DNA from 2 places in the Spartinivicinus poritis genome. Region 1 is predicted to be linked to the other one. Evidence: predicted binding sites of a transcription regulator. Region 1 holds the regulator's gene; the other holds the start of a gene.
The links. The regulator FliA, encoded in region 1, starts transcription of late flagellar genes. The targets are predictions, from matches to a motif close to CTAAAGTTNNNNNNNNNNCNGCCGATA.

Region 1 (7,006 bases):
TATGTTTTTAAACAGTTGGCTAAATGAGGCCGCTTTTTGTAGGTAAAGCCGCTTAATTTATTCGGATTAGTTTTTGCATAACAAGGATATTGTTGTAAGAAATTTGGCAGTAGCAGGATAAAAGATGCAAAACGAAGGGTAAGAGCAACTCCATGGACAAAGCAGCAGTCGTTGAAGGTATTAAGGGGGTAGGGCGCGGTAGTTTTGGGGTTCCACTGCTGCTGTTAGCGCTGCTGGCTATGATGACCTTGCCAGTGCCCCCGTTTATTCTGGATGTGTTATTTACCTTTAATATCACCTTATCATTAGTCGTTTTGTTGGTGAGTGTTTATACCCTGCGCCCCTTAGATTTCGCTGTTTTTCCTACCATTTTATTAGTCGCTACTTTATTACGTCTGGCATTGAATGTTGCCTCAACCCGAGTGGTATTACTCCGTGGTCATGAAGGTGGTGATGCAGCGGGAAAAGTTATTCAAGCGTTCGGTGAGGTGGTGATTGGTGGGAATTATGTAGTTGGGTTGGTGGTGTTTGCCATTTTAATGATCATTAATTTCGTGGTAGTCACTAAAGGGGCGGGCCGTATATCTGAAGTCAGTGCGCGGTTCACCCTGGATGCCATGCCAGGTAAACAAATGGCCATTGATGCGGATTTAAATGCGGGTTTGATCAACCAGGATGAAGCGCGTAAGCGACGGACAGAAGTGGGTCAGGAAGCTGACTTTTATGGCTCAATGGATGGTGCCAGCAAGTTTGTTCGGGGCGATGCCGTCGCAGGGCTGTTGATTTTATTTATTAATATTATTGGTGGCTTAAGCATCGGGATGATTCAACATGATTTACCCTTTCCTGTAGCTATGCAGAATTATTCGCTACTAACGATTGGTGATGGATTAGTGGCGCAAATTCCTTCCTTATTATTATCAACTGCGGCTGCCATTATCGTTACGCGCGTTTCTGATGCGAAAGACATGGGCCACCAGGTGGTTCAGCAAATGTTTGCTACACCTAAGGCATTGGGTGTAGCTGCAGCTATTTTAATAGTGATGGGGTCTATCCCAGGAATGCCTCATTTGGCCTTTTTAGGGCTGGGTTTATTAGCGGCAGGCGGGGCTTTTTGGATTTATCGTCGAACTCAGCCAAAAGTGAAAACAGCAGGAGAAGGGCAGTTGCCTGCGGCACCAGGGCAGAAAACAGCAGAGTCCGCAGAGGTGCCTGCAGCAGCGCCTGAAATAAAAGAGTTAGGTTGGGATGATGTTACTCCAGTCGATATGATTGGTTTAGAAGTCGGCTATCGATTAATTCCCTTGGTAGATAAAACCCAAGGGGGAGAGTTGCTGAGTCGAATTAAAGGTGTCCGGAAAAAACTGTCTCAAGAACTGGGTTTTTTAATGCCTTCAGTGCACATTCGTGACAACCTGGATTTATTACCCAACGCTTATCGTATAACGCTAATGGGTGTGACAATCAGCGAGGCAGAAGTCCACCCTGATCGTGACTTGGCGATTAACCCTGGTCAAGTTTTTGGCTCATTGCAAGGGATTGAAGCCAAGGACCCTGCGTTTGGGTTAGATGCGATTTGGATTGAGTCAAACTTAAAAGAGCAAGCCCAAACCTTAGGCTATACCGTTGTGGATGCATCTACTGTGGTTGCCACGCACTTGAATCAGATTATCCATAAACATGCCCATGAGTTGATTGGCCACGAAGAAGTACAACAAATGTTGGACTTATTAGCTAAGCAGTCGCCGAAATTGGCTGAAGATTTAGTACCAAACAAGTTATCCATCAGTTTATTACTAAAAGTATTGCAGAATTTATTACTGGAAAAAGTCCCTGTTCGTGATATTCGTACCATTGCCGAAGCTTTGGCGGAAGCAGCGATGATAAGTCAAGATCCTGCCACGCTCACTGCCGCAGCTAGAGAGGCATTGTCTCGATCTATCGTGCAAGGGTTGGTAGGTACTGACCTGCAAATTCCAGTGGTTACTTTAGCACCTCAGTTGGAACAGATGTTGCTGCAGTCTGTTCAACAAGCTAAACAGTCAGGTGCTGCAACGGTTGACTCGGTGGTGTTAGAACCAGGTATGGCAGAGCAATTACAGCAGTCTTTAGCTGATGCTTGTCAACGGCAAGAGCTAGCCGGAAAACCTGCCATATTATTGGTGGCAGCACCGATCAGGCCGTTTTTAGCTCGATTTGCCCGGTTTGGGGTACCGAATTTACATGTGCTTTCTTACCAGGAAGTGCCTGATAACAAACAGGTAACCATTGAAGCAACTGTAGGCCAGTAACATGCTTAGCCAGCAATAAAGCTGGTTAAAGGTAAGGCTACATGGTGAGTTTAAACAACTACGTGGGACGTTGTGCCAAAACACTTCACTTGTATTGTTTTGGCCATTGAGTGCGCAGGGGTTAAGTGGCATGACAATAAAACGTTATTTTGCAGCGGATATGCGACAAGCCATGCGGCTGGTGAAAAATGATCTAGGGCTTGATGCGACGATTTTAAACCAACAAAAAGTGGCTGGCGGGGTTGAGGTATTAGCAACTTTAGAATTGTCCCAGCCGACCAGACCCCCTGGTCCTGTGACACCAGAGCCTTTATTAAATGAGGAAAAACAGCAGCTGCGGGTAGCAATTAACCAGGCGAAGCAAGTGATTAATCGTGCCCAGCAGGGTAGTGCTACAACCACTGATGTTAATTTACAGTTGAGGTCAACACCTGGTTTAAAGTCAGTGAGTAAAACTGACTCTACAATGACAGCAACATCTGTTGTACACCCGAATGTCACTGATCATCAATTTAGTGCGCTGCAAAATGAAGTCAGCGGCATGAGGGCATTACTGGAACAACAATTAGGGCAGTTAGGCTGGTTAAAATACTGTAAGCAAAATCCGGCTAAGGCGCAGCTTTGGAAAAAATTGCAGGCGATAGGTTTTAGTGGTCACTATTGTCAACAATTACTGGCGAATTTACCTCTACAGCAACAGGGGCTTGATGCCTGGCGAAATTTATTAGCCAATATTGTGAAAAAACTACCTGTCACCTCTAAAGATATTACCGATCAAGGGGGGATTTTTGCTTGTGTCGGGCCTACTGGCGCAGGAAAAACCACGACGATAGGTAAACTCGCTACCCGTTATGCATTAAAGCATGGTACGGATAAGCTGGCATTAGTCACCATGGATACCTTTCGAATTGGTGCCACTGACCAAATTAAAACTTTAGGTAAAATATTAAATGTGCCGGTTAAAGTGGTGGAGGACGGCCAGCAATTACAAACAGTATTAGATAGCTTTCAGAAAAAGTCGTTGGTCTTAATTGATACAGCTGGGCTTAATCACCAAGATCCCAAATTGCAGCTACAATTATCTATATTAAATCAGGTGCGGCCAATGGTGCGAGGCTTGCTGGTTTTATCAACAACCAGCCAGCAACAAGTGCTGCAAGTGGCTTATAACACATATAGTCAAACTCGGTTAGTAGGGGGGGTGTTAACTAAACTGGATGAGGCTTCCAGGCTGGGGGAGGCAATTGAGCTGCTCATGGATAAACACCTTGCGGTGTCTTATGTCACTGATGGCCAGCGGATTCCGGACGATATTCATCAGGCACGGGCTTATCAATTGATTAGTCGTGCAGTGGCCCTCAGTCAACATGCTGAGTTAGCAGAAAGTGAGCTAATGTCAGCTTATATGCAGGCTAATCCTGTAGCTGTAACACCTCCTATGCAAGCCAATGTTGGTTAATAGCCCTGTGCCCAATGAAAGGGGATGAGAATAATAAATAAGGCGCTAAGGGGAGTCTCGGTTACCTCTATACAGCGTGTTCCTTATTGTCTGTACTCGACAGTTGATGAGTATCGTGACAATGAATGAGCTTCAGGCGGCTGATGCCATGAGCCATTCATTAAAAGGATATAACCAGGATTAATCCGCATATGATCAAACATCCAGTACAAGTAGTCGCAGTAACCGGAGCAAAAGGGGGCGTAGGTAAAACAAATGTAGCAGTAAATTTGAGCATAGCATTGGCGGAACTAGGGCGTCGGGTAATGTTGCTAGATGCTGACTTGGGGTTGGCCAATGTCGATATTTTATTGGGGTTATCTCCAACTCGGAATATGGCGGATGTACTGGCGGGACGCTGTGATCTAAGAGATATTATTTTACAAGGCCCTGGTGGTATTCGAATTATTCCTGCTTCTTCTGGTGCCCAAAAAATGACTGAGCTGAGTTCCCAGGAACATGCTGGAATGATTTCAGCGTTCAGCGAACTCAGTAACCAACTGGACATGCTTATCATTGATACCGCAGCAGGTATTTCTGATACAGTCATTAGTTTTGTTCGAGCTGCACAAGAATTAATTATTGTTGTTACTGATGAGCCTACCTCAATTACTGATGCTTACGCTTTGATTAAATTATTACACCGTGATTATGGGTTATTGCGGTTTCGAGTTGTGGCCAATATGGTGAGATCTCAGCAGGAAGGCCATAATATATATAACAAACTCGTCAATGTAACTGATCGATTTTTAGAAGTGGCGCTGCAATATTTGGGTGCTATTCCGCTGGATGAGGCTGTACGGAAAGCTGTTTTGCGCCAACGCGCCGTTATTGATATTTACCCCCGTTCTAAAGCCGCTGTGGCAATTCGAGCGCTGGCACAAAAAGTCGATGCTTTTCCTCTCCCATCATCACCGCGTGGTCATTTAGAATTTTTTATTGAAAACCTGGTTGCTGGTGAAGTAGGAAGATAATAGGCAATTTTATGGTGTCGAATGAAGCAGGTTTGTATTCTAAGTCGGGACAGCAATTTAACCAGCAATTAATTGAGCAATATGCCGGTTTGGTGAAACGAATCGCCCATCATTTAGCTGCACGGTTGCCTTCTCAGGTGCAATTAGATGATTTATTACAAGCCGGTATGATAGGCCTGTTAGAGGCTGCTAAAAAGTATGATGGGAGTAAAGGTGCTACGTTTGAAACCTATGCAGGTATTCGCATTCGTGGCGCGATGCTTGATGAAATTCGCAAAGGGGATTGGGTACCGCGCTCGGTACATCGCAATAGTCGGCGGATTACCGAAGCAATCAGTGGGCTTGAAGCCAGGCTTGGACGCGACGCCAAAGATGGAGAAATTGCAGAAGAATTAGGATTGAGCTTAACTGAATACCATCAGCTGTTAAGTGATACAGCCTCAAGCCGGTTATTTAGCTTTGAAGAATTACTGAGTAGCCATGATGGACGGCACACTTGGTTAGCGGATCAACAACAATCATCACCGCCAACCAAACACCAAACTGAGCAATTTAAAAAAGCACTGGCTAAAGCCATTGCCACACTACCGGAACGAGAGCAGTTATTGCTCTCACTCTATTATGACGAAGAGCTTAACCTCAAGGAAATTGGCATGGTATTGGGGGTGAGTGAGTCACGCGTAAGTCAGCTTCACAGTCAAGCGGCTGCTCGGCTTCGAGCGCGTCTGCAAGACTGGGCAGTTGAATAGACTGGCACCCTCTTAATGACCTACTAGACTAGTAAGTTAGATGTTCAGCACAAACATCAATGTGGCTTGATGGAGGTCGCTTTGGACAAAAATATGAAAATTCTGATCGTAGATGATTTCTCTACGATGAGACGGATTATAAAAAATTTGTTACGTGACTTAGGTTTCACGAATACGTCAGAAGCAGATGACGGGCAAACTGCACTACCTATGTTGCAAAGTGGTGGCTTTGATTTTCTGGTGACCGACTGGAATATGCCGGGTATGACAGGCATTGACTTACTCAAAGCTGTAAGGGCGGACCCAAAACTAAATACACTTCCTGTTTTAATGGTAACTGCTGAAGCCAAGCGCGATCAAATTATTGAAGCTGCTCAGGCAGGTGTGAATGGCTATGTAGTAAAACCTTTTACTGCTGCGGTGTTGAAGGAGAAAATCGAAAAGATTTTTGAGCGTGTTGAAGCAGGTGGTTAAGAGGTATATATGTCGCTGCTTGATAAATTAAAAGACCATGCGCCCACTGAATTTGAAACGAGCCTGAAAGAACAGGCTCAAAAAATGGTGGAGCATCTGGAAAAAGGCAATTTAAAAGATGCCATAGAAGTTATTCAGGAAATTAACGAAGTCAGGGATAAAAGCTTATACAAAGAGGTGGGCAGACTTACCCGGGCACTACATGAATCGATTCGAAATTTTCATGTAGAGGCTGGGCTGGCGAGTGATGATAAAGAAGCCATGTCTGACATGGTGGATGCATCTGATCGTTTAGAATACGTAACAAAAATGACAGAAAGTGCAGCGAATACAACCATGGACTTGGTTGATAACAGCATGCCCATTATTGATGAGCTCAAGTCAGATGCCCATAGCTTAAGGGATGAATGGACTAAGATTCGCAAGCGGCAAATGAATCCGGATGAATTTAGAAAACTCTATAAACAGATGGATGAGTTTTTAGATCGTAGTGAAAAACAAGTTAATCAAGTCCATAGCAATTTAACTGAAATTTTAGTTGCACAAAATTATCAGGATTTAACTGGTCAGGTTATTAAAAGAGTTGTTGAACTTGTTCAGCAGGTAGAAGACAGTTTAGTTGATCTGGTCAGAATGGCGGGTCAGGTAGATAAAATTACTGGCATTGAGCATGAAATAACAGCAACAGAAGAAGATTCCATTGCTGCTGAAGGTCCACAAATTAAAGCAGAGGAGCGAGTCGATGTAGTGTCAGGCCAAGATGATGTTGATGATTTGCTTTCTAGTTTGGGGTTTTAGGGGAGCTGTCTCATGAGTTTCGAGGCTGATGAAGACATCCTGCAGGATTTTTTAGTCGAAGCCGGAGAAATCTTAGAGCTGCTTTCTGAACAGCTCGTTGATCTGGAAAATAGCCCCGATGATATGGATTTATTAAATGCTATTTTCCGGGGGTTCCACACCGTTAAAGGAGGAGCAGGGTTTCTTCAATTAAATAGCCTTGTTGATTGCTGTCATGTGGCT
Region 2 (7,006 bases), on a different contig from region 1:
TGGCTTTATTGATAAAGCGATTTTTTTCTTCAATTTCTTGCCGCTCAATATGACCTTTAGCAGTCAGTAAACGTTCTAAAGCACCATCAATTAATAATTGAATCAGTTTATGTGGGTCTGCATCGATAATGCCCGTCTCCCGATTCACTGCCTGATATTGCTTCAGTTGATTATATGCATTCATCGATCACCTCATTCTCTCGTTATCAATCACTCTTACTACTAGCTACTAACGCATCCAATTGGGATTTGATAAAGTCCTGGGTATTTTTAAGCTTAGCAATTTGAATATCTGCTGCAGTAAACTGGGTTTCCAACTGTTTTCTAAAGGCTTCAACCCGTTCATCTAGTTTGACCCTTTCATCAGCAATATCATCCAAACTTTCAGTTAATGAATTGGTTTTGGTGGTCACAGCACCATCTGAAGCTAAAAATGAAGTCACCTTATCAATTAATTGATCCGCTACACCGGAAATAAATGTGACTGTACCTCGGTCACCGGTGGTGGTACCACTGACTTCCAAGCGAATACCTTCAGCGTCATCTCCCACTGCCGCCGTCAGTACTTTGCCAGAGCCTGTGGCAGTTTTGCCGTTAATCGTGCCTGCTACATTTACTCCTGCCGTACCGGTACCTACTGATAGTCCCAGCTGCGCCGCCGTATTCGTATCAACTTGCGTTATTTCAACAGTAGATGTGGTACCAAAAGTATTAGAGGTAATCACCAGCTGATTAGAACCATCCACTGTCACAGACACCGTTTTACCTGCATTTATTAAATTATTATCGGCATTAATTTTACTTTGAATTTCTGCTGCTAGCTGGGTTGGCGAATAACTACCAGGTGCAAGAGTTAACTCAGCCGTTTCAGTGCCATCGATGTTGACTTTAAGGGTATCGTTATTTCCATCAATGGTTGTTGAGCCACCCAATGCTACCGTGCCATTTAAATTTCCTTGTGTCGCTGCCGTCGTAATATTAATGGCATAGGTACCTTTTTGGGTGGCACCGGTATTGGATAAGAATTTCACCTGATTATCAGAGGTACGGCCTTGGCTAGCAAACAGCCCCACCACATCATCAGGTGACTCTGCTAATTTTGTTTTAAATTTAACGCTATCAAAAATTAAGGTGCCGCCATCATTTGAACCTGCTGAGGCAGACACTTGAGTACTAATACCAATATCAGCCAGGCTTCGAATATTGGCTGTTTCTAACCCTTTAACTACCCCACTCAGAATATCTCGGGTTTGGGCAGTAATACTCCGTAAAGTCGAATCACCAATTAGCACCCCCGCTTCCAAGGTGTCAGGATTAAACGCCGTCAATTCATTGACCAGGGTTTGATAAGCGTTGAATTTATCGACAAATTCCTGCACTCGATCAACGATAGTTGCTTCATCACGAGTGATTGATAAGCTGGAAGCAGCGCCTGTATTGGTGCCAGTTAGGTTTAATGTTACCCCTTCAATCGCATCAGATACGGTATTAGATGAGCGGGTGATGCTGATGCCATTCACTTTTAAATTGGCATCTTTGGCTTGCACGGTTTCGGTTAAATTATTGGTGGTGCCATTAAACACTAGCTGGGACAAACCATTGGTATCGGTATTGTTGCTATCGTCATCGGTTACATTGATGGTAATGTCATTTGCCAGCCCGGTTTGAGTGGCATTAAATACCAGCTGAAAGCCTGAACCGGTATCCAGTACACTGGCAGAAACATCCAGCCCCGTTTCTGCATTGACCGCATCTCGAATACCTTCTAGGGTGTTGTTACTGCTATTGATAGTAATATTTTTTGTGGTAGTGCCCACGGTAATACTGAGGGTACCGGTGCCAATCGTATCGGTTTTATTGGTGAATACACTAGAAGCGAGTGAGTGGGCTTGAGCTAATTGAGTGACCTCTATTGAAAACTGCCCCAACGGTGCGTCGGAAGAAGCCGTTGCTGAAAATGCTGAGGAGGTAGTTGAAGCTTTAACAGCAAGCACATCGGCCATCGAGTCTAATGAACGCGAAGCTAAGCGTAAATCAACCAACGCACTTTGCACTCGTCCAAACTCTGATAGTTGAGTATTCAGGGTGTTTTCCCGGCTGGTCAAACGCTTATCAGCGGGCTCTTTTTCAACGGCAACCAGCTTATCAATCAAGTCACTGGTTAATACCCCTGATCCTATACCGATGGATGAAATACCTGCCATGGCTGCTACCTATTTAAACCCACGTTCTATCAGGAGGAACTTACTAAGCTTACTCATTAAAGCGGCAATTAGCGGCAAAACTTTACCCTTCTTATCAAGCCATTTGTAATAAGCCTATAAGCAAGCTACTTGCTGCAGACACTTTGCAGAATGCCTTTATCAGCTATGAATGCTTCAAGCTCGTATATTCAACAAGTGAATATCATCTTCAACATTCAAGCTTTGCGCCAACTTTAATGCCAACTCATCTGGTATTTGTCTGACTACCTCTTCTGATTTTCTATCGACTACCGTGATTACAGTTCTGCCCGAAGCAGAATCCATATCAAAACGAAGGTCTCGCTGCTGAGCCTGAACGAACTCATTCAGCTTGGTAACTGCCAGTTCAACTTGCTGCCGCTTTTGCTGTTGTGATGATTGCAACTCCTTTGCATCACCCGTATTGATATTAACAGCACGTTCAGCATGACTAGGGCTTACATCCTGCTTCACACTTGCAGCCTTCCTTGTTTCACTCACTTCCTTGGTACTCGCCGCCACCTGGGGGGGCAATGAACTAGGCTTGGTTGTTACAGCCTCCATTCTCAAGGTAGGCGATGTCAGATCAACCTCTTTCATATCTCACCTCATCACCTCTCAAACACCAAAGCCGACACCAGTTTCCCGGTGTCGGCCCACAGCTAAGTCGACCTCTATTACTGTAGCAACGTCACTACTGTAGTAGAGATAAAACCTGCTGCGGCCTGGCGTTAGCCTGCGCCAGTATCGAAATACCAGCCTGTTGTAATACCTGGGCTCGTGAGAGCTCAGCAGTTTCTGCCGCAAAGTCCGCATCCTTAATCCGCGAATTGGCAGCAGATAAATTTTCACTATTAATGGTTAAGTTACTGATGGCAGACTGGAATCGGTTTTGAATAGCCCCTAAGTCTGCTTGTTGTTTAGAGATTTGCTGGAGAGCATTGTCTACCGATTGTATAGCTTTGTTGGCTCCATCCACTGTCGTAATATCAACATCTTTGAGTAGCTGGCCATCCAGGCCACCGCCGAAAGTACCAACTTGAAAACCTGCACTGCCTATACTTCCAGTGTTACTGCTTAGCTCTATTTTGTCTCCTGAGAACAATGCCACAGAGCTAAAGTTGGTGGTATTAGCAGCCAAACTGTTAGCAAATCCAGTCTCAGCGCCTATGGTTGTCAAAGCACCTGTTTGGATATTTCGACCATCTTCCGCAATAAGCCTAAATCTATTTGACCCAAATGCTTCTGCTCTAACCCCAGTTTGCCCTGATGCATTATTAATGGCTGTCACAACAATATTTTGAACGTCACTAATTGTGTCATCGTCCACATAAGATATATTGATTGATACACCATTGATAACAACACTTCCCGATTTGTTTGCTGCGGGGTCTGTAATAGCATCACTCACTACTATTGTTTGATTAGCCTTTGCTGTTACGCCAGTTTGTTCACTAACTAAGTTAATAGCCGCCGCTTTAGCAATTGCACTTTCCGCTTTTTCATTGCCACCAACATCAACTGAGGCGGTATCATAAGAGTCAAGTGATGGTCCTACTGCCACACCATTTATGACCAAATCACCAGTAGCCAATGCTGCGTTAGTCACATTATCGCCAGCCACACCACTATTAACGCCACTATAAGTACCTACCTCAAAACCCGCGTTATCAATACTGCCTGTTGTTGTATCCAGAGAAATATCAGTACCATCACGAGAAATTAACGAATATGTCCCAATTGAGGTACCAGCAGCTGCTAGCCCAACAGCATTCGTTGCAATTGCTCCATCTGCCAAAACAATATTGCGACCATCAGCTGCCGTTAGGGTAATACCGGTTGTAGCGTTGCCATCAAAAGAAGCAACCACACCAGTCTGACCTGACTTTTCATTTATGGCATTAACAACACTTTGAAGGTTAGCTTGCGCAGACAAACTAGCGTCAGTGGCTACCTCTATGGACAGCCCATTAATCGAAATCCCACCATTTTTATCAGTCGATGTGTAAGTTGTCCCAGCAACAGTGGTACCATCAACTTTAGCAATCACACCGGTTTGATCTGAGACTCTATTGACTGCTGCAGCCTTTGCAATTGCACTTTCCGCTTGAGAACTTGTTGAAAAACCATCATCCACCCCTGACGACGCACCTACGGCAATGCCATTAATTACCAGGTCACCAGCTGCTAATGCGTTAGCCGCAACAATATTAGAGGAAATACCTGCTTCTATAGCGCTGCCTAAACTATCTGTGGTTGCTTTGGAGACACTCACCCCAATGGTATCCCCGAGATTGGCTCCCGTTTGGAAAATAGAGCCATCAAAGGTACCATCCAGTAGTTTTTTGCCGTTAAAGTTGGTTTTTTCCGCCACATTTTGAATTTCAGTGACCAACTGTTTGACCTCGGCATTTAAGGCTTCTCGGTCAATGCTGGTGTTACTGCCATTAGCTGATTGCAATGCCAGGTCACGAATCCGTTGTAAGTTCGAGCTGATAGACCCCAATGCCCCTTCCGCTGTTTGGGCTAAAGAAATTCCATCATTTGCATTACGTATGGCCACCGAGGTTCCTCGTATTTGTGCATCTAGTCGAGAAGAAATGGCTAAACCCGCAGCATCGTCTCTGGCACTGTTAATTCGTAAGCCTGATGACAGCCGCTGTAGCGCTTGGTCTTGAGCAGCTTGTGAGGTGTCCAAGTTACGACGTGCCATGATAGAAGCAATATTCGTATTAATGATCTGAGGCATGCTTGTTCTCCTTATTAACCTCTAACAATTCCAGGTCAGAGGGCCTACGCGATGTCTCAGCAGGTGACTGAAGTGTCGCGGCTAACCTTCCTGAGTTGGTTAGCGGCAATAAGGAAAAAATATTTTAGATGTTTTAGTAATTAAAAACATCATCAATATTAATTAACCTACATCATCAATTTTTATATTTACTTCTCAATGATTTACAGTGTTTTGGGTTCTACTCTATCTCCTCTTATTTACTTACATTTATTAATCATTAATTAAATAAGACTATTTTTATTAATTTTTTAAAACGGTTATTGATTAAACTAATTATTTTTTTCCTTGAGCTTAAAACCGGCCTTGAATATTCAAGGCCGGCTGTTATTTTATTATTTAGTTATTACTGTAGAAGTGATAACACCTGCTGTGGTCTTGCGTTGGCTTGAGCCAGCACTGAGATACCTGCTTGTTGTAGTACCTGCGCTCTTGATAGTTCAGCGGTTTCTGCCGCAAAGTCCGCATCTCGAATCCGAGAGTTAGCAGCTGACAGGTTTTCATTACTAATTGATAGGTTATTGATGGTTGATAAGAACCGGTTTTGGATTGCACCTAACTGGGCTTGTTGGGAAGATATTTGTTGTAAGGCATTTTCCACCGATACAATCGCTTCATTCGCCCCTTCAACTGATGATATGTCAATATCCTTCACTAATTGACCATCATCACCATTACCATAGGTACCAACCTCAAATCCTGACTTAGTAATTCCACCAGAAGCCGTATTAGATGTCAGCTCAATTTTACCCGCTGATAGTAAGTTAATTGACCCTAAGTGAGTTGTACCAGCACCAGCTATATTGGCTCCAAACCCTGCATCAGCAACGTTACCTGACCCAGTATCAAGTCTAATATTACGGCCATCGTCTGCAATTAAGCGAAAAGACTGACCAAACGCTTCAGCTCTGACGCCTGTTTGGCCCGACTTACTATTTACAGCTGTAATTACTGCAGCTTGAATATCACCAACTGTATCAGCTGCACCAAAAGAGACACTGATCAACACATCATTTATTTTTATGCTTTCAGTCCGATCATTACCCGCTGTAATAGCCTCACCAAATACTTGAGTAGCAGCTGTCTGAGCTATTACTCCAGTTTGAGAAGAAACTCTATTTATTGCGGCTGATTTAGCTATAGCACTACCATCCTTGTTAACAGTTGAAGCCGTGTCATCCACAACTAAGGAGGGACCTATAGCCACCCCATTAATCACAAGGTCACCAGTTACAAGCGCAGCTGTTGTTAACTCTCTACCTAGAAGTCCACTATTTACGCCACTAAAAGTACCAACCTGTAGGCCAGCATTATCTATGCCTCCATTACCGTTGGTAGCATTATTAGTATTAAGCTGAATATCACTACCATCTCTAGATATTAAGGTGAAAGTACCAGTGTAAGTATCTGTACCTGCGGCACCATCACTTAAACCTACTGCAGCCGCAATACCTGAGCCATTATCGTCATAGGCAATATTCCTACCATCATCAGCGATTAAAGTAATCCCTGTATTAGCATCTCCTGTATTGACACCCCTTACTCCTGTTTGTGCTGACACAGCGTTAATAGAAGCAATTGTTGCCTCTCTGTTAGTATCAGCATCAAGGTTGGTATCAGCTGAAACTTTTATTACAACTCCATTTATTTTTATAGATGCACCAGCAGCAACTGTTGCATTTGTAGCAGCAACGCCTGAGTATCCAACGACATTAGCATTAACTCGGGCAGTAACACCGGTTTGTTCAGAAGCTCGGTTAATTACTGCAGCCTTAGCTATTGAGCTCTGGTCTTGACTCACTGTAGAGAAGCTATCATCCGCTCCACTAGATGCACTGATAGCCACACCATTAATCACTAAGTCTCCTGCATTTAAAGCAGAGTTATTGGCAGGAGCTGTTCTAGTTGAGGAAACCCCATCAACTAATGAGCTCCCTAAACTATTTGTTGTTACTTTAGCAATGCTTACATCAATAGTGTCACCCAAGTTGGCCCC

Region 2: the regulator FliA is predicted to act here: its motif matches at 2,264-2,290, upstream of fliD (flagellar filament capping protein FliD).

What each region holds. Positions count from the first base shown of each region.
Region 1 is NZ_JAPMOU010000005.1:95,056-102,061, forward strand. It holds gene flhA (flagellar biosynthesis protein FlhA) at 153-2,291, shown strand; gene flhF (flagellar biosynthesis GTPase FlhF) at 2,422-3,750, shown strand; gene ORQ98_RS06015 (MinD/ParA family protein) at 3,942-4,763, shown strand; gene ORQ98_RS06020 (RNA polymerase sigma factor FliA) at 4,775-5,512, shown strand; gene cheY (chemotaxis response regulator CheY) at 5,606-5,986, shown strand; gene ORQ98_RS06030 (protein phosphatase CheZ) at 5,996-6,784, shown strand; gene ORQ98_RS06035 (chemotaxis protein CheA) at 6,797-7,006, shown strand, end outside.
Region 2 is NZ_JAPMOU010000021.1:73,192-80,197, reverse strand. It holds gene fliS (flagellar export chaperone FliS) at 1-184, opposite strand, end outside; gene fliD (flagellar filament capping protein FliD) at 207-2,204, opposite strand; gene ORQ98_RS16310 (flagellar protein FlaG) at 2,379-2,822, opposite strand; gene ORQ98_RS16305 (flagellin N-terminal helical domain-containing protein) at 2,917-4,971, opposite strand; gene ORQ98_RS16300 (flagellin N-terminal helical domain-containing protein) at 5,357-7,006, opposite strand, start outside.